2 regions of the Actinoplanes sp. NPDC051475 genome follow, and region 1 is predicted to be linked to the other one. Evidence: predicted binding sites of a transcription regulator. Region 1 holds the regulator's gene; the other holds the start of a gene.
What was found. The regulator HrcA, encoded in region 1, represses chaperone genes, less so after heat shock. The targets are predictions, from matches to a motif close to GGTTNGCACNCTCNNNNNGAGNGTGCNAACC.
Positions count from the first base shown of each region.

Region 2: groL (chaperonin GroEL) is a predicted target of HrcA. The motif match lies at 7,280-7,310, and genes of this name have one in related genera.

Region 1 covers NZ_JBFAZZ010000012.1:235,200-244,328, reverse strand. Annotated here, with positions in the region: gene AB0368_RS25005 (GlsB/YeaQ/YmgE family stress response membrane protein) at 1-203, shown strand, start outside; gene AB0368_RS25000 (PAS domain-containing protein) at 460-2,112, opposite strand; gene AB0368_RS24995 (hypothetical protein) at 2,250-3,095, opposite strand; gene AB0368_RS24990 (enoyl-CoA hydratase-related protein) at 3,139-3,909, opposite strand; gene hemW (radical SAM family heme chaperone HemW) at 3,946-5,145, shown strand; gene AB0368_RS24980 (DUF4870 domain-containing protein) at 5,224-5,955, opposite strand; gene hrcA (heat-inducible transcriptional repressor HrcA) at 6,166-7,188, shown strand; gene dnaJ (molecular chaperone DnaJ) at 7,250-8,395, shown strand; gene AB0368_RS24965 (16S rRNA (uracil(1498)-N(3))-methyltransferase) at 8,398-9,129, shown strand, end outside.
Region 2 covers NZ_JBFAZZ010000010.1:24,068-33,196, forward strand. Annotated here, with positions in the region: gene AB0368_RS20890 (ATP-binding cassette domain-containing protein) at 1-301, opposite strand, end outside; SAM riboswitch class I at 437-576, shown strand; gene thrC (threonine synthase) at 587-1,867, shown strand; gene AB0368_RS20900 (hypothetical protein) at 2,133-2,636, opposite strand; gene AB0368_RS20905 (GNAT family N-acetyltransferase) at 2,633-3,178, opposite strand; gene AB0368_RS20910 (bifunctional glycosyltransferase family 2 protein/CDP-glycerol:glycerophosphate glycerophosphotransferase) at 3,277-6,921, opposite strand; gene groL (chaperonin GroEL) at 7,508-9,129, shown strand, end outside.

The DNA of each region.
Region 1 (9,129 bases):
GCAAGCAGAACATCCCGATCTGGCTGACGATGGTCATCGGTGTCGTCGCCGCGCTGCTGGGCACCGTGATCGCCCGCGCCGTCGGCGTTGCCGACACGAACGGCGTCGACTGGACCGAGCTGCTCTTCCAGGTTGTGCTTGCCGCGCTGGGTGTGGCGCTGGTCGTCGGCATCGGCGGTCGCCGCGGCGTCAGCCGCCGCTGACCTCAGGCCCCTCGGGGGCCTGGGACCGCACTGCCAAGAGACGCCGGATCCCGCAAGGGGTCCGGCGTTTCGCATGTCCAGATCTTTTCCGGTACGCCCACACACCAGTCCCGTGGCGCACACCCGGCCCAGCAGAAGGGGTCCAGGCCATAGCGGGCCCGCCGGGCGGACCGACCAAAAACGCCGCCCGGCCGAAACGCCGCCCGGCCGAAAGGCGCCGGCCAATCGGAACGCCGACCGGCCAAAGCGGGCGGCGTCAGTACCGGAACTTGTGCTGGGCGCTGCGGCGGTTGACCCATGCCGGCAGCGCGTCGACGTGGTCCAGGTGCGGGACCTGCTCGACCGGGTCATGAGCCCGGGTCACGTCGCGCATCGTCACCACGAAGCCCTGCACGAGCCGGTCGCCGCGCAGGTCCCGGTATGTCGCCTCGACCAGGACCTGAGTGTCGTCGGGGCGGCGCAGCGCACAGTAGAGCACCCCGTCGCCCTCCTCGCGCAGGGCCCGGCGGACCTGGCTGCTGTCGTCCGGGTGGACCAGGTCGACCAGGGTCGTGAACGGGGCGATGTCGTCCTTGCCGATCAGCTTGCGCAGGGCCGGGCTCGCGTACCGGATGACCTGGTCGTCGTCGACCACCAGCATGATGTCCGCGGTGTTGCGGATCACCGCGCGCAGGTAGAGGTCGCTGTCGCGGCGGCCGACCGCGTCCACCAGGGTGATCCGGTCCAGGGCCAGCGCCGCCTGGCCGGCCAGGACCTCGAGGGCGTCGCGGCTGGCCGCGAGGGCTTCGCGGGTGCCCTGCAGGACCAGGGCGCCGCCGTTGGGGCGGGCCACCGCCAGGGGTTCCAGCCACAGCGGGCAGATCAGGGTGGCCTGGCCGTCGGTCGGGGTGTCGTCGGCGGACGGGTCGAGCCACCAGCTGCGGGGGCGGGGGCCGGGCGGTGCCGATGGCAGGGCCTCGAGGGCGAGCTGGCGGTCGTCGGTGGCGAAGAGGATGTCGGTGAGGTCGTGCGCGGGCAGGAGCTGGCCGACCGCCGCGCGGATCGCGGTGTCGACCGCGGCCTCGTCGGGCGCGGCGACCAGGGCGGCGCTGGCCTCTCGCAGGGCCCGCTCGCGGACCAGGGCGTGACTGTTCAGGGTCACCGAGTCGGCGAGCCGGGTGATCGTCAGCACCAGGGTGAGCGCGGACGCCACCGCGATGACCACGCCGTCGGTGACGGTGCCGGAGACCGCTTCGATCAGCAGGACCAGCGGGGGTGTGGCCACCGAGATGCCGAGCAGGGCCGCCCAGCGTCCCTCCCACGGGGTCGGGCGTGTCGGTACGGCGGTGGTCAGCCGGGTCATCGAGGGGTGCAGCGCGGCCCCGCCCCAGGCCAGGTAGAGGACGATGTAGCCGGTCTCGGTGTACCAGGCCGGGTGCAGGCCGTACGTGATGTCGCCGGCCAGCACTCCCACCGCGCCGGCGCAGAGCAGGAAGGCCGACCAGTTGAACCAGGCCGCCGTCATCAGGCGGGCGGCGACCCCGACGAGCAGGAGGTCGCCGATCGCGTCGGCCGCGGAGATGTCTCCGATCTGGCCGCTGCCGCCGATCATGAAGACCCAGACCACGAGCAGGCCGGCGCAGGATGCGGCCAGCAGGTCGATGAGCCGGGCCCGGTTCATCAGCAGGGAACCGCCGCGGGTGAACTGCAGCAGGGCCAGGGCCACGAACACGAACATGGTCAGGTAGCAGATGTCGGCCACGCCGCGCTTGTCGAGTGCGTAGAAGACATCACCGACGGCGAGGCAGGCGACCGATGCGGCGAGCAGGAGCCAGGGTGCGACGCGGGCCGGACGGTGCCGGCTCACCCCGACGGCGACGGCTCCGACGCTCGCGGCTCCCAACAGGATCCATTCCAGGGCTTGGAGCACGAATAACTAGTACCAGCACGGTCGCTGTCTGTCCATGTCGATGTATACGCAGCGCTATGACCAGGGCGGCTGCATCCGGCGGCGCCGGCCGGGATGAACAAACGTGAATGCGAGAATGAATCACCAGGGTCCGCAGGTCAGCGGAACACTTCCGCGACGACCGCGTCGTTCCCGACCCGTCGCTCGCCGGTTACGGGCTGCCACTTTCCGTCAGGGGCCGTCCATTCGCGATCGGCGAAACGTACCCGTTCGAGTCCGGTGCTCTTGGCGTGCGCCACCAGCCAGTGGGCGTACCGCCAGCCGGCGTGCGGGTCCTTGACCGTGACGGTGAGGTCGGTCAGGCGGTTGGCGTCCACTCCCCAGTCCAGCGCAAAGCCCTGGGCGAGGGCCTTGACGGCGGCCGCGCCGCGGAGGGCCGGCTCGCCGCTGACGGTGCACTCGACGGCGCTCGTGGCTCGCCCGGTCAGCGCCCGGGCGAGCACTTCGGACTCGTCGACCCACTTCTCGTACGCATTCGGGTACGCCGACCGCTGCACCTTCTGCGCGGCCTCGGTGACCCGCATCTTCTGCCAGTTCTTGACCTTCTTCAGGGCCCTGTAGAACTTCTCCGCCGCGTACCGGGGATCCTGGATCTGTTCCTCGGAGCCCCAGCCCTGGCTGGGCCGCTGCTGGAAGAGGCCGACGGAGTCGCGGTCGCCGGTGTCGAGGTTCTCCAGCTTGGACTCCTGCAGCGCGGTGGCCAGAGCCACGACGATCGCCTGCTCCGGCATCTTGCGCCTGACGCCCACGGCGGAGATCGTCGCCGCGTTCGCCATCTGCACGGCGTCGAGAGTGACCTCGCCGTCGGCGCGTACGGTGCATTCGGGGCCCAGGTGCGGCAGCTTGATGCCGCCGCTGAACGACCTGGTCACGAAGAGGAGGCCGAAGGCGCCGAGCAGAACGACCACAGCGACCACCGCGACCGGCTTCCGCTTCACCCTCACCCTCCCTCTCGTACGCCAAGCCTAGACAACGATCGCTCGCGTCCTAGGTCACCGGCACCCAGGCGGCCGGGCGCTTCTCGCGGAACGCCGTGACGCCCTCGCGTCCCTCGGCGGACTTGAAGTATCCCGCCGATCGGGTGGAGAGGTCGGCGAGATCCGCCCGGATCGACTCGGCCGGGGCCCGGCGCAGCAGCTGCTTGGCGCCGGCGAGCGCGAGCGGGCCGCCCTTGACCAGCGAGTCGCAGTACGCGCCCACGGTCGCATCCAGCTCGTCGGCCTCGACGGCCTTGGTGACCAGCCCGATCTGCGCCGCGCGGGCACCGTCGAACACGTCGCCGGTGAGATAGAGCTCGGCGGCGGCGCGCGGTGCCAGCCGGGGCAGCACGGTGGCGCTGATCACGGCCGGGATCACGCCGAGGCGGACCTCGGAGAAGGCGAACGTGGCGTCCCGCACGCAGACCGCGAGGTCGGCGGCGGCGACGAGACCCAGGCCGCCGGCGCGGGCCGGACCGGCCACCCGGGCGACGACGGGTTTGGGGAATTCCCAGATCGCCGCGAGCACGTCGGCGAGCAGCTCGGCCGGGACCCGGCCGTTCTCCCGCGCCTCGGCGGTCTCCTTCAGGTCGGCCCCCGAGCAGAACACCGGGCCGGAATGGGAGAGCACCACGGCCCGGACGGCGGCGTCGGTCAGGGCGGCGCCGAGGGCGTCGAGCAGCTCGCGCATGAGCGGCGTGGAGAGAGCGTTGCGGTTGGCGGGACTGTCCAGCGTGAGGGTGGCCACACCGGCGGCGGTGACGGTACGGACGAGAGCCATGCCGGAACCCTAACCGGGCCGGTGCACACTTGACGGATGCCCGGACCCCTTCCCGACGGCGAGCCCGTACCCAGCGACGGTTCGCTCCCGGAGTCCGCGCTGCGCGAGGTGGGTGCGCGCGGCTTCGGCGTCTACGTCCACGTGCCGTTCTGCGCGAGCCGGTGCGGCTACTGCGACTTCAACACGTACACGGCCGCCGAGCTCGGCGGGGGCGCGAGCCGGGACGAGTATGCCGGCACGGTGCTGCGCGAGCTGGAGCTGGCCGGCGGCATCGTGCGGGCGCCCGTCGACACGGTGTTCGTCGGTGGCGGCACGCCCACCCTGCTCGACCCGGGCGACCTGGGCCGGATCCTCGAGGGCATCGACCGCACCTGGGGGCTGACGGCCGACGCGGAGATCACCACGGAGGCGAACCCGGAGTCGGTGACCCCGGCGTCGCTGCAGGCGCTGCGCAAGGCCGGCTTCACGCGCATCTCGCTGGGCATGCAGTCGGCGTCGCCGGGGGTGCTCGCCATCCTCGACCGCAAGCACACCGCCGGGCGGGCGCCGCAGGCCGCCGCTGAGGCCCGGGAGGCCGGGTTCGACCACGTCAACCTCGACCTCATCTACGGGACGCCGGGGGAGACCGCGGACGACTTCGCCGCCTCGCTCAGCGCGGTCATCGAGGCCGGCGTCGATCATGTGAGCGCGTACTCGCTGATCGTCGAGGAGGGGACGCGGATCGCCGGGCGGATGCGGCGCGGCGAGCTGCCGTACCCGGAGGACGACGTCGCCGCGGACCGCTACCTGGCCGCGGAACAGGCCCTGACCGCGGCCGGCTTCTCCTGGTACGAGGTCTCCAACTGGGCCACCTCACCCGCCGCCCGCTGCCGGCACAACCTCCTGTACTGGACCGGCGGCGACTGGTGGGGACTCGGGCCGGGCGCTCACAGCCACGTCGGCGGGGTGCGCTGGTGGAACGTCAAGCACCCTTCCGCGTACGCGAAAAGGCTGGCCGGCGGAGTCTCACCGGGCCTGGGCCGCGAGCTGCTGAGCGCGGAGGACCGCCGGATCGAGGAGGTCATGCTGCGCTTGCGCCTCGCCGACGGGTTGCCACTGACGCTGGCCCGGCCGGAGGGCGCCCGGCAGGCGCTGGCTGACGGCCTGCTGGACCCCGCGGCGTACGCGGAGGACCGGGCGGCTCTGACGCTCCGTGGTCGTCTCCTTGCGGATCTGCTGATTCGCGAGCTTGTCTAAAGCCCGCGTCGGGGCACGATCGGCGCGGTCGGCTGAGTCCGGGCGGCGCCGTCGAGAGCACGGCGCCGCCCGCCTGCGTTACTTGATCATCGAGACCGTCATCGGATAGTTGTACGGCTCGTTGTTGTTGGCCTTCACCCCGGCGATGACGCCGATGATCGTGGCGATCAGCCAGGCCGCGATGCCGATGAAGATGCCGACGACGATGCAGCTGAGCACCCAGCCGACGATCGCGACGATCGACCAGAGGATCTGGAAGTTCAGCGCCTTGACCGCCTCGGCCCGGACGACCGGCGACTGGTTGCCCCGGGCGAGGAGCGAGACCAGCGGGGCGATCCAGCCGGAGCAGCCGGCGCCGAGGAAGGCGCCGGCCGCGCCGCCGAAGTGGGCGACGAGAATCCAGGTCTTGTCGTCGCCGCCGGGCTGGCCGTAGCCCTGCGGCGGGTAGCCGGGCTGGCCGTAGGCACCGGGGGCGCCGTAGGGCTGGCCGGGCGGCGGGCCGCCGTACGGGGCTCCGGACCCGGGCGGCGGCTGGTAGCCACCGGCGCCGGACCCGGGCGGCGGGTAGCCACCGGCGCCCGAGGTGGGCGGCGGGCCGTAGCCACCCGCACCCGAGGTGGGCGGCGGGCCGTAGCCTCCGGCGCCCGAGGTGGGCGGCGGGGTGCCGTACGTCGGGGGCTGGGGGGAGCCGTACGCGGGGGGCGGCGGCGGGGGCGATCCGGCTCCCGGGTCGTTGCCCGGATATGGGTTGATCGGCCGGGTGGGGTCCGAGGGATTCCCCTCACCGGGCGGACGCGGCGGTTCAGTCATGGCTGACACCGTAGGACCGCAGGTCGACACTGGCGAGAGCAACACCCGGGTGAGGTCGGAGAATAGACACTCGGCTAAGTGGCGGCAGCACTACCGGTCGATCATCGCGTGCGGGCCCGGAGCGACGTAGACTGGCACTCGAGTTGCGCGAGTGCCAGGAGGCCGTGCGTGTCGAGAGGCCGTGAGTGCCAGGAGGCGGAGGGAGGGGTCATGAGTCTCGATGACCGCAAGCTCGAGGTGCTCCGTGCCATCGTCGAGGACTACGTGGCCACCCAGGAGCCGGTCGGCAGCAAGGCCCTGGTCGAGCGGCACCAGCTCGGGGTCTCCCCGGCCACCGTGCGCAACGACATGGCGGTGCTGGAGGAGGAGGGCTACATCCGGCAGCCGCACACCAGCGCCGGGCGGGTGCCCACCGACGCCGGTTACCGGCTCTTCGTCGACCGGCTGTCGCGGGTCAAGGCGCTGAGCCCGGCCGAGCGGCGGGCCATCGAGCGGTTCCTCGCCGGCGCGGTCGACCTGGACGACGTCGTGCATCGCACCGTGCGCCTGCTGGCCCAGCTCACCCGCCAGGTCGCCGTGGTGCAGTACCCGAGCCTCTCCCGGTCGGCCGTACGGCACCTGGAGCTCGTCCCGATCTCCAGCACCCGGCTCATGCTCGTGATGATCGCCGACACCGGCCGGGTGGAGCAGCGCCTGGTCGAGCTGCCGGTGCCGACCAGCAACGACGACGTGCTCGACCTGCGGCGCAAGGTCAACGCGAAGCTCTCCGGGGAGAAGCTCGCCGACACGCCGCCGCTGGTGCAGGCGCTGGTCGACGAGTCGGCGCCGGAGAAGCGCAACACCATGGCGTGCCTGGCGTCCGTGCTGCTGGAGACCCTGGTCGAGCGCAGCGACGAGCGTCTCGCCCTGGCCGGCACGGCCAACCTCACCCGCGGCGGCGTGCTGGACTTCCAGGGCTCGCTGCGGCCGGTGCTGGAGGCGCTGGAGGAGGAGGTCATCCTGCTCAAGCTCATCGGCGAGGTGGAGCCGAGCACCACCCGGGTCCGCATCGGCGACGAGAACGAGATCGACAATCTACGGGCGGCGTCGGTGGTGAGCACCGGTTACGGACCGGGTACGACAATCGTTGGTGGGCTCGGCGTCTTGGGGCCCACCCGGATGGACTACCCCGGCACGATCGCCACCGTACGTGCCGTGGCACGCTACGTTGGCGATCTGCTGGCACAGAACTGACGCAAAAGCGACGACGGTCTCCGGCGCACAGCGCGGGGCAGACATGAGGACTCGAAACCCTGTGGCCAAGGACTACTACGGAATTCTCGGCATCAGCCGCGAAGCCACCGACGACGAGATCAAGCGCGCCTACCGCAAGCTGGCCCGTCAGTACCACCCGGACGTCAATCCGGATCCCGAGGCGCACGAGAAGTTCAAGGACATCAACGCCGCCTACGAGGTCCTGTCCGACGACCAGAAGCGGCAGATCGTCGACCTGGGCGGCGACCCGCTGGCTCCCGGCGGCGGCGCGGGTGCGGGGCCGGGCGGCCCCGGCGGCGCCGGCCCGTTCGTCGGCTTCCAGGACATCATGGACGCTTTCTTCGGTACGGCCGCCGGCGGCGGCGCCCGGGGACCGCGCCCGCGCACCCGGCCCGGCGCCGATGCGATCCTGCGCCTCGAGCTCGACCTGGTCGAGACCGCGTTCGGGGTCGAGGCGCCGATCACGGTCGACACGGCCGTGCTCTGCACCCAGTGCTCCGGGGCCGGTACGGCGCCCGGCACCCACCTGGCCACCTGCGAGACCTGCGGCGGACGCGGCGAGGTGCAGTCGGTGCAGCGCACCTTCCTCGGCCAGGTCGTCTCGTCGCGGCCCTGCCAGAACTGTCAGGGTCACGGCACGGTGATCCCGCACCCCTGCCCGACCTGCGCCGGCGACGGCCGCATCCGGACCCGCCGCTCGCTGACCGTGAAGATCCCGGCCGGCGTCGAGGACGGCATGCGCATCCGCCTGGCCCAGCAGGGCGAGGTCGGCCCCGGCGGCGGCACGGCCGGCGACCTGTACGTGGAGATCCACGAGCGCCCGCACGACGTCTACTCGCGCAAGGGCGACGACCTGCACTGCCGGGTCACCCTGCCGATGACGGCGGCGGCCCTGGGCACCCGGCTGACCATCAAGACCCTCGACTCCGAGGAGAACATCGAGGTCAAGGCCGGCACCCAGCCGGCGTCCACGCTGCGGGTGCGCGGCAAGGGCGTGCCCCACCTGCGCGGTCAGGGGCGCGGTGACCTCTTCGTGCACCTGGACGTGAAGACCCCCACCAAGCTGACCCCCGACCAGGAGCGGATGCTGCGCGACTTCGCCAAGACCCGCGGCGAGGACGTGGCCGAGCTCAGCAAGCAGGGCGGGTTCTTCTCGCGCATGCGGGACGCGTTCAACGGCCACTGACCGTGTCCGCGCCGCTGTTCCTCGTCGACGACCTTCCCGTCTCCGCCCGGTACACGCTGGCCGGCCGGGAGGGCCACCACGCTGCGGACGTCCAGCGCCTGAAGCCCGGCGAGGCGCTCATCCTCGCCGACGGCCGGGGCGGGTCGGTCCGGGCGGAGGTCACGGCCGTCGGCCGCGGCAGCGTCGACGTCGCGGTGGGCGAGCGATCGTTCGTGCCCGCCCCGGACCCGCGGCTGGTCGTGGTGCAGGGCATCGCCAAGGGTGACCGCGGCGAGCTGGCCGTGCAGGCGATGACCGAGATCGGCGTCGACGAGATCGTCCCGTGGGGAGCGTCGCGATCGGTGGCCCAGTGGCGCGGCGACCGGGGCGTACGGGCCCGGGAGAAGTGGGTCTCCACCGCCCGCGAGGCGGCCAAGCAGGCGCGCCGCCCCTGGCTGCCGGCGGTCTCCGGGGACCCCGACGTGTCCACCAAGCAGGCCGCCGCCCGGCTGGCGTCGGCGGCGGTGGCGTTCGTGCTCCACGAGGAGGCGACGGACCGGCTCACCCGGGCGAAGCTGCCGGCGGCGGGGGAGATCGTGCTGGTGGTGGGCCCGGAGGGCGGCATCAGCGACCAGGAGCTCGGCGCCTTCGTCGCGGCCGGGGCGCACCCGGTCCGGCTCGGCGACTCGGTCCTGCGCACCTCCACGGCCGGGGTGGCCGCGCTCGCCGTGCTCTCCGCGGAGCTCGAGCGCTGG
Region 2 (9,129 bases), on a different contig from region 1:
TGTCCTGGGCGGAGAAGTTGCCGAAGAACTGGGGACTCTCGACGATCGCGCCGACCAGACCGGCAACCTCGGGCAGGGCGTCGGGCACCTCGCGGCCGAGGATCGCCATCCGGCCGGCGTTGGGCCGGATCAGGCCGAGCAGGGTACGCAGCGTGGTCGTCTTCCCGGAGCCGTTGGGGCCTAGGAAGCCATGCACCTGGCCGGCCTCCACGACCATGTCGAAGCCGTCGAGCGCCCTGCGTACCCCCTTCCGGCTGCGGTAGGTCTTCTGCAGACCCTGGATTTCAAGGACGGCGCTCACGCCGCACCTCCCGGCGTAGTGGATATGACGAGCGTCACCCTATGCACCCGCCGCCACCCCGGGTGACTCATACCTCGGGACAGTGGACTTGGCATCCGCGGATGACCACGTAAGGTGTTGGTAACACAACTGAATACCTCATCCAGAGGGGCTGAGGGATACGGCCCGACGACGCCCCGGCAACCACCGCGCTTGACTCGATGACGAGGCCAGCGCGCGGCAGGTGCTAATTCCGTCCCGGATTCGCGGCTGTCCGCGCCCGGGGAAGATGAGAAGGAGCCTCGTATGACGTCGACGGTCGACGCCCCCAGCCAGTCCACCAGCCCCGCCCGCGCCCTCGTCTGTCGCGGCTGCGGCACCGAGTTCCCCCTCGCCGCGCAGCACGCGTGCTACGAGTGTTTCGGCCCGCTGGAAGTCGCGTACGACACCGCCGCCCTCGCCACGGTCACCCGCGAGCAGATCGAAGCCGGCCCGCAGAACATCTGGCGCTACGCCGCGCTGCTCCCCGCCGGCCAGGACCCGGCCACCCGGGTCACCCTCGACCCCGGCCTCACCCCGCTGGTCAGCGCCGCTGCCCTGGCCGCCGAGCTCGGCCTGCGCGCGCCGCTCTGGGTCAAGGACGACTCCGCGAACCCGACCCACTCCTTCAAGGACCGGGTCGTCTCCGTCGCCCTGACCGCCGCCCGGGAGCTGGGCTTCACCCGCTTCGCCTGCGCCTCCACCGGCAACCTGGCCAACTCCGTGGCCGCACACGCCGCCCGCGCCGGGGTTCCCAGCATCGTCTTCATCCCCAGCGACCTCGAGGCCGGCAAGATCATTACCTCCGCGGTGTACGGCGGCGGCCTGGTCGCCATCGAGGGCTCGTACGACGACGTGAACCGGCTCTGCGGCGAGCTTGTGGAGACCGACGAGTTCGAGGACACCGCGTTCGTCAACGTCAACGTGCGCCCGTTCTACGCCGAGGGCTCCAAGACCCTGGGCTACGAGGTGGCCGAGCAGCTCGGCTGGCGCATCCCCGCCCAGGTCGTCATCCCGATGGCGTCCGGCGAGCTGCTCACCAAGGTCGACAAGGCGTTCAGCGAGCTGGTCGAGATCGGCCTGGTCGGGGCCCCCGAGGGCGGCTGGACCGTCTTCGGCGCCCAGTCGGCCGGGTGCAACCCCATCGCGGTGGCCCTGCACAACGGCACCGACCAGATCGTCCCGGTCAAGCCGACCGGCATCGCCAAGTCGCTGAACATCGGCGACCCGGCAGCGGGCGCGTACGCGATCGAGGCCGTCCAGCGGACCGGAGGCTGGATGGACTACGCCGACGACGACGAGATCCGCGAGGGCATCCGCCTGCTCGCCAGGACCACCGGCATCTTCGCCGAGACGGCCGGCGGCACGACGGTGGCCGTACTGAAGAAGCTCGTGGCGAGCGGCAAGCTCGACCCCGACAAAGAGACCGTCGTCCTCAACACGGGCGAGGGCCTGAAGACGATCGACGCGGTCGCCGGCCTCGTCGGCCCGACCCACCACATCAAGCCGTCCCTGAAGGGCGCTCGCGAAGCGGGCCTGCTGGGATAACTCTCCGTGGTCGACCTCCTGCCCAACGTCGAGAATTCCTCCGCCTGAGGACTTGCGCGAGGATCTCGGGATCGGCAGGATGCTCTACGCGGGAGGACGCGACGCCGTACGAGTTCCTAATTTTGGAGCATGGCCCCACCTTCGAGCTTGGCGACAATCTCTCCGGGGCCCAACGACCCAGTGCCGGAGGCGCTGTGCGCGTGTCCTCCCGACCAACTTCCCGGGCCTGGTCCGGGCCGGTTCGCCGGTCCGCGCCGGGCCCGGCTCAGTTCTCGCCGGTTTGCGTCCCGTCGCCCGGGCCGCGTCGGAACCTGCGCGCCCAGCGGCGCAGCGGTGCCACGGCGTAGCCGCCCTTGTCGAGGCCCGCGTGCCGCTCGAAGACGTTGCGGCTGCCGAACGAGCCGGTCATCAGCCACGAATAGCCGGAGGCCGCCCAGTAGGCCGGCCAGAACAGCGGGCCGAGGACGGCGTACTGGCCCGCGTGCCGGCTCTCGTGCGCCAGCAGGTCCGCGCGCGACTCGTGGAGCAGCCACTCAGCCGATCGCCGGGTGATGATGACGGAACCGACCGTGAAGCAGGTCGCCGGCGGCACCTTCCGGCGGTAGCCCTCCGCGACGAGGATGCCGTGCCGGCCGCGGCGGAGCTTCGCGCCGGTGAGGACGGCGACCCCCAGGCCGACCAGCGTCGTGCCGTTGGCCGCGGTCAGCACGGACCGGGCCAGCGGCCACCGCCGCAACGGCGGCCTCGTCTCCCCCGGATCGGTCGTCATGCGCGGCGGCGCATCTGGAGCTCTTGGAGTCCCGGCAGGACCGGGTGGGGGACCCGCACCCCGGTGTCCTCGAAACCCAGCCGCTCGTAGGCGCGGACCGCCCGATCGTTGCCGACGACGACCTCCAGCATCAGCTCGCGTCGGCTCAGCGACAGCGACCACTCGGCGACGGCGTCCATCAGCGACGCGAGAACGCCCCGGCCGCGGTGCGCCGGCGTGATGTAGACCGCGAAGACCACGGTGGCGGCGGACTCCTCGGGCAGCACCGTGCCGCCCGCATGACCGATCAGCCGACCGCCCCGGCCCGGTCCGCCCGGTCCGCCTCCCGGGTCGGCCACGAACTGGGCGAGCTGGCCGCCCGCCGATGCCTGCACGATCCGGCGCCGGTAGTCCGCGTGCGGGCGAGCCGCGGCCTGCGCCAGCGTCTCCAGGAAGGCGAGGGGGCTGTCGGCCAGCATCTCGAGCCGCAACGCGCGCATCCTCGCGGCGTCCTCCGGCGTCACCCGATGCACGGTGAGGGTGGGCGCCAACGTGCTGGTCATGCTGCCTGCCTACCCGCTGGTGGCGGGCGAGGCAACCCGGATGCCGCTTTTGGGACCGGCGGCCCCGCCCGGGGGAACCGGTCAGGCCCGGAGGCCGGTCAGCTCCGGGCGCCGAGCTCCAGCATCCGGTCGACGACCCGCTTCGTCGCGGTGCCGTCGTCCAGGTCGCAGAAGCGCGCCTGGAATGCCCGGCGCTGGTCGGCATACAGGTTCGGGTCCGCCGCGAGCTCGGCCAGCGACTTGATCAACTCCTCCGACGTCATCAGCAGCGGGCTCGGGCCCTCCTTCTCGAAGTCGAAGTAGAAGCCGCGGAGCTTGTCGCGGTAGTGCTCCAGGTCGTACGTGAACAGCAGGATCGGGCGCCCGGTGTTGGCGAAGTCGACCATCGCCGAGGAGTAGTCCGTGACCAGCACGTCGGCGACCGAGAGCAGGTCGGCCATGTCCGGGTACGTCGACACGTCCCGGACGAAGCCCGAGCCGTCGTCCGGAACGGGGTCGACGACGGTGGGGTGGCGGCGTACCAGCAGCACGTGGTCGTCGCCGAGCAGGCGCCGGGCGGCCGCCACGTCGAGCTGCATCGACATCTTGTAGCGGCCCTGACCGTAGAACTCGTCGTCGCGCCACGTGGGGGCGTACAGGACGACCCGCTTGCCGTCGGGCAGGCCCAGGCGCCGCCGGATGGCCGCGGTGGCTGCAGGGTCGGAGCGGAACAGGACGTCGTTGCGGGGGTAACCGGACTCCAGCATTTCGCCCTCGTACCGGAAGGCCCGCTGGAGGATCGGCGTGCTGAAGCGGTTGGGCGACACCAGGAACGACCAGTGGGGTGCCTCCTTCTCGATCCGCCGCAGATACTTGCGGTCCGCGTGCCGGATGTCGGTCGCGTCGAATCCGATGCGCTTGAGCGGGGTGCCGTGCCAGGTCTGCACCACGACCTGGCCCGGGCGGCGCTCGAACCAGTCCGGCAGGTGCGAGTTGGTGACGATGTAGCGGCAGGTCGCGAGCGCGTCGTACCACTCGGTGCCGCCGAGGCGGGCGGTGGTCAGCGTCTCCGGCGTGGCCGCCTGGCCGTCGCGGACCGTCAGGTACTGCGCCTCGAACGGCAGGCCGCGGCGGATCAGTTCCTCGTGGATCGCCCGGGGGCTGTCCGAGAACTGCCGGCCGCCGAAGCTCTCGAAGAGCACGGCCTCTCGCAGCGGGGAGCGGCGCAGCGCGGCGGTGCGCTTTACTCGCAGGTGGGTGCGGGCGTACGCGCCGCGCTCGTCCACCTGCAGCACCGGTCCCGCCCGCAGCGCGACGAAGTCGCCCTCGGCCAGCTCCAGCGCGTACTCGCGGCGCTGGTCGGGGGACTGCGCCGGGCAGATCGCGCGGACGTCGTCGGCCACGACGAGGTTGGTCACCCGGCCACTCGCGCGGTGGCCGGCCAGGATGTCCCACAGGCCCGGGCGCAGCTCGACGAAGCCGCCCCAGGAGTCGACCCTGCTGGGGTTGAGCCGCGCGGTCCAGCGGTCGCCGTCGGTGGTCACCGCGAGCGCCTGCTCCTCGGCGGCGGTCTGCATCCGCAGCGTGATCTCCGGTACGCCCTCGGCCGGGTCGAAGTCGCCGGTGAGCACGAGGGTGCCGTCCGGGCGCCACTCCGCGGAGTCGGCCACCGGTCCGGGGGCGCGGGAGCACAGCCACAGGAAACCGGCCGCCGTACGCCGGACGAAGACGTGCCGCCCGAACATGCCGGACCGGGCCGCGGGCAGGTCGTCGCTGATCAGGTGCACCGACTGCCGGCCGCCGCTGTGGAACCCCAGCTGGATGCGCCAGCGGTCCATCGTGCCGCCGGGCGGCGGCATGACGGCCGGGCCGGCGTGCTCGAACAGGGGCTTCAACGACACCGTCGCGCGGAAGGGCGTCGTGTCGTTGCGGGTCTCGCCGAACTCGACGGCCGTGGACGCCTCCGCCACGTCGGGGACCCGGCACAGGCGCAGCCGGCCGGCGCTGGGCTCCGGGCCGGTGACGACACCGTCGATGACCAGCTTGTCGTCCTCGAACGCGATGGCCGTCGTCCTGGCGGTCACCTTGTCGACGCGCAGAAGGATGTACAGCCCCTCGGCCACGGGAGTGAGCTGCGTGGTGGCGTCGAGGTGCTGCGGTGCGAGGCGCAACCGGGTGGGGTCCGGGCCTACCTTGAGCCGGCCCTTGCGCAGCTTGGTGCCCGCGATGATGCCGACGGCGATCTGCCAGCGGCTCTTCTCCCACCGGCCGCCGGACCGCAGCGTCGCCGGGTCGATCGTGACCTCGAAGCCGGACCAGTCGTACGACTTGTCGCCGTGGCTGGACGTGGCGGTCGCCTCCGGCTCGCGGCGCGGGACGGCGGGCATGGTGATGGTGCGGCCCGTCGTGAGCTCGCGGAGCCGGACGATGCGGGCGGAGGTCCAGCGGGACTTGGCGGCGGTGCCGTCGATGTACGCGTACCCGCGGATCACGAGCTTGCCGTCGCGCCAGCCGAGCTCGGTGATCTGGCTGCGGACCGCCGGCTTGCCCATGGCGTACAGCCCGCGCGGGACGCCCACCGCCGGGTCGTCGAGGAAGGGCAGTTCGGCGTACCGCTTGCTGCCCTCGTTCCGGCTGGCGATCGGCATGCCGGGCCGGCTGGCGAGCAGCACTTCGATGGCCTCGGGAAGCTTGTTCTGGCGGACGAGGTGCCACACGACCGCGTACTTGGGGGGCAGGCTCTCGACCGTGCCGGGCCGGACGCCGGCGAGGAAGAGGTTGACCTCACGCAGGAACGACGCCTGGAACTCGGGGTCGGCGTCGGGCAGCGCACGGAGCACGAGGGCGAAGTCGTCGACCAGCACGTTCTCGTCGTACGACCGCTTGACCTCGCCCTGCTGGTGCTCGGCGAGGAACCGGCTGACCCGGTTGACCGCGCTGAGCCGGTCGGCCGTGGTCTTCCAGTCGGTCCTCCGCTGGGTGATCGACTTCTGGCCGCCCTCCCGCTTGCGCCAGTAGTAGACCGGTACGTCCACCACGTCGACCGACTTGGCCATCGCGTGGGCGATCAGCGCGACCGGGACGTCCTCGAAGACGACGCCCTCGGGGAAGGTCAGGCCGTGCTGGTCCCAGAACCGGCGACGGTAGATCTTGTTCCAGACCGTACGGTCCTTGAGCAGGGTGTGCTGCTTGCTGACGTGGGTGCGCAGCACGGTCTTGGTGAAGACCGACGCGTGCAGCCGCGAGGCCTTCGCGCCCTTGGAGGTCAGCGCCCGTACCGCGCCGCAGGCGAAGTCGGAGCCGGTCTGCTCCAGGGTGGTCAGCAACATCTCGTACGCGTACGGCGGGACGACGTCGTCGCCGTCGGCGAACGCCAGGAAGGTGCCGCGGGCGATCGCGATGCCGGCGTTGCGAGCCTGGCCGGGGCCGCCCTCGCTCTGGTGGAGGACCCGGAAGCGGGAGTCCTTGCGAGCCCAGTCGTCGGCGATCGCCCCGGTGGCGTCCTGCGATCCGTCGTTCACGACGACGACCTCGATGGCGGGGTACGTCTGCCCGGCGAGTGACGCGAGGCACTCTCCGAGGTACGCCTCGACGTCGTGGGCCGGGACGATGACGCTGATCAGGGGCTTGGTGCCGGCAGCCGGGCGCCTCGGGGAGTCCGTTGCGGGAACGGTGACGCTGGGTGATCGTTGCGCCGGTATCTGCTGGCAGTCCGGCTCCCGCACCTGTGCGCGCTCGGGCGCTACGACGATACGGTTGTTCACTGCGCTCACTCCTCCATCCGGTCAGCACCGGATCGCCTGTAGTCGTGCGGCGCGAGCCGCTCCCGCATATCTCAGGCGGCGCCAACCTGCTGCAATGCGAAATCCAGCATCGATCTGTCCGGATGGATCAGGTCAAAGAACGCATCGCGGACGTGTTCACCGAACCTTGACCATGCGTACTACGTGGCTCCCGGCCCCATCGGTTCAGCACGGGGCGAGGTGATCGCGGCCGGAGCGCGGAACGCCTTCCTGCTGAGACCGGGAATGGTTCACCCATCGTGATCAACGAGGCGTTTGCGCACGCCCCCGGGACATGACCGTTGTCCTTGCACTCGACCCACCAGAGTGCTAAACAAGTCATTGGCACTCGCGAGGCGTGAGTGCCAGCTACAAACAGGTCGGGACGGTGGGGTCGCGGCCACGGTGCCGCCATCGGCGCCGGGGCACGGGACCGGTCGTCGCGGGCTATCCGGCTCGACCTGAGGACGTCACATCGCCAGGTGGTGACGTCCGCAGTGTTCCGCACCGTGCGGAGGGCGGGGCCGAGGAGGCCCGGCACCGCGAATGTCCAGGAGGACACAGCCGTATGGCCAAGATCATCGCATTCGACGAGGAAGCTCGTCGCGGCCTCGAGCGGGGCATGAACCAGCTCGCCGACGCCGTCAAGGTGACGCTCGGCCCCAAGGGCCGCAACGTCGTGCTCGAGAAGAAGTGGGGCGCTCCCACCATCACCAACGATGGTGTGTCGATCGCCAAGGAGATCGAGCTCGAGGACCCCTACGAGAAGATCGGCGCCGAGCTGGTCAAGGAGGTCGCCAAGAAGACCGACGACGTCGCCGGTGACGGCACGACGACGGCGACCGTCCTCGCCCAGGCGCTGGTCCGTGAGGGTCTGCGCAACGTCGCGGCCGGTGCGAACCCGATGGCCCTGAAGCGGGGCATCGAGGCCGCCGTCGCGAGCGTCTCCGAGGGCCTCTCGCAGCTCGCCAAGGACGTGGAGACCAAGGAGCAGATCGCCTCCACCGCCTCCATCTCGGCCGGTGACTCCACGGTCGGCGAGATCATCGCCGAGGCCATGGACAAGGTCGGCAAGGAAGGCGTCATCACCGTCGAGGAGAGCAACACCTTCGGTCTCGAGCTGGAGCTCACCGAGGGTATGCGCTTCGACAAGGGCTACATCTCGGCGTACTTCATGACCGACGCCGAGCGCATGGAGGCCGTCTTCGACGACCCCTACATCCTCATCGCGAACAGCAAGATCTCCGCGGTCAAGGACCTGCTGCCGGTCCTCGAGAAGGTCATGCAGGGCGGCAAGCCGCTCATCATCATCGCCGAGGACGTCGAGGGCGAGGCCCTGGCGACCCTGGTCGTCAACAAGGTCCGTGGCACCTTCAAGTCCGTCGCCGTCAAGGCCCCGGGCTTCGGTGACCGCCGCAAGGCCATGCTGGACGACATCGCCATCCTCACCGGCGGCACGGTCATCAGCGAGGAGGTCGGCCTCAAGCTCGACGCCGCCGACCTGAGCCTGCTGGGCCAGGCCCGCAAGGTCGTCATCACCAAGGACGAGACGACGATCGTCGACGGTGCCGGCGACGCCGAGCAGATCCAGGGCCGGGTCAACCAGATCCGCGCCGAGATCGAGAAGTCGGACTCCGACTACGACCGCGAGAAGCTGCAGGAGCGCCTGGCCAAGCTGGCCGGCGGCGTGGCGGTCATCAAGGTCGGCGCGGCCACCGAGGTCGAGCTCAAGGAGCGCAAGCACCGCATCGAGGACGCCGTTCGCAACGCGAAGGCGGCCGTCGAGGAGGGCATCGTGCCCGGCGGTGGCGTGGCGCTCGTGCAGGCCGGCAAGACCGCGTTCGACAAGCTCGACCTGGCCGGCGACGAGGCCACCGGTGCCAACATCGTCAAGGTCGCGCTCGACGCCCCGCTGCGTCAGATCGCCGTGAACGCCGGCCTCGAGGGCGGCGTCGTGGTGGAGAAGGTCCGCAACCTCGAGTCCGGTTGGGGCCTCAACGCCGCGAACGGCGAGTACGTCGACCTGCTGGCCGCGGGCATCATCGACCCGGCCAAGGTCACCCGCTCGGCGCTGCAGAACGCCGCGTCGATCGCCGCGCTGTTCCTCACGACCGAGGCGGTCGTGGCGGACAAGCCCGAGAAGTCCCCGGCCCCGGCCGGTGGCCCGGGCGGCGGAGACATGGACTTCTG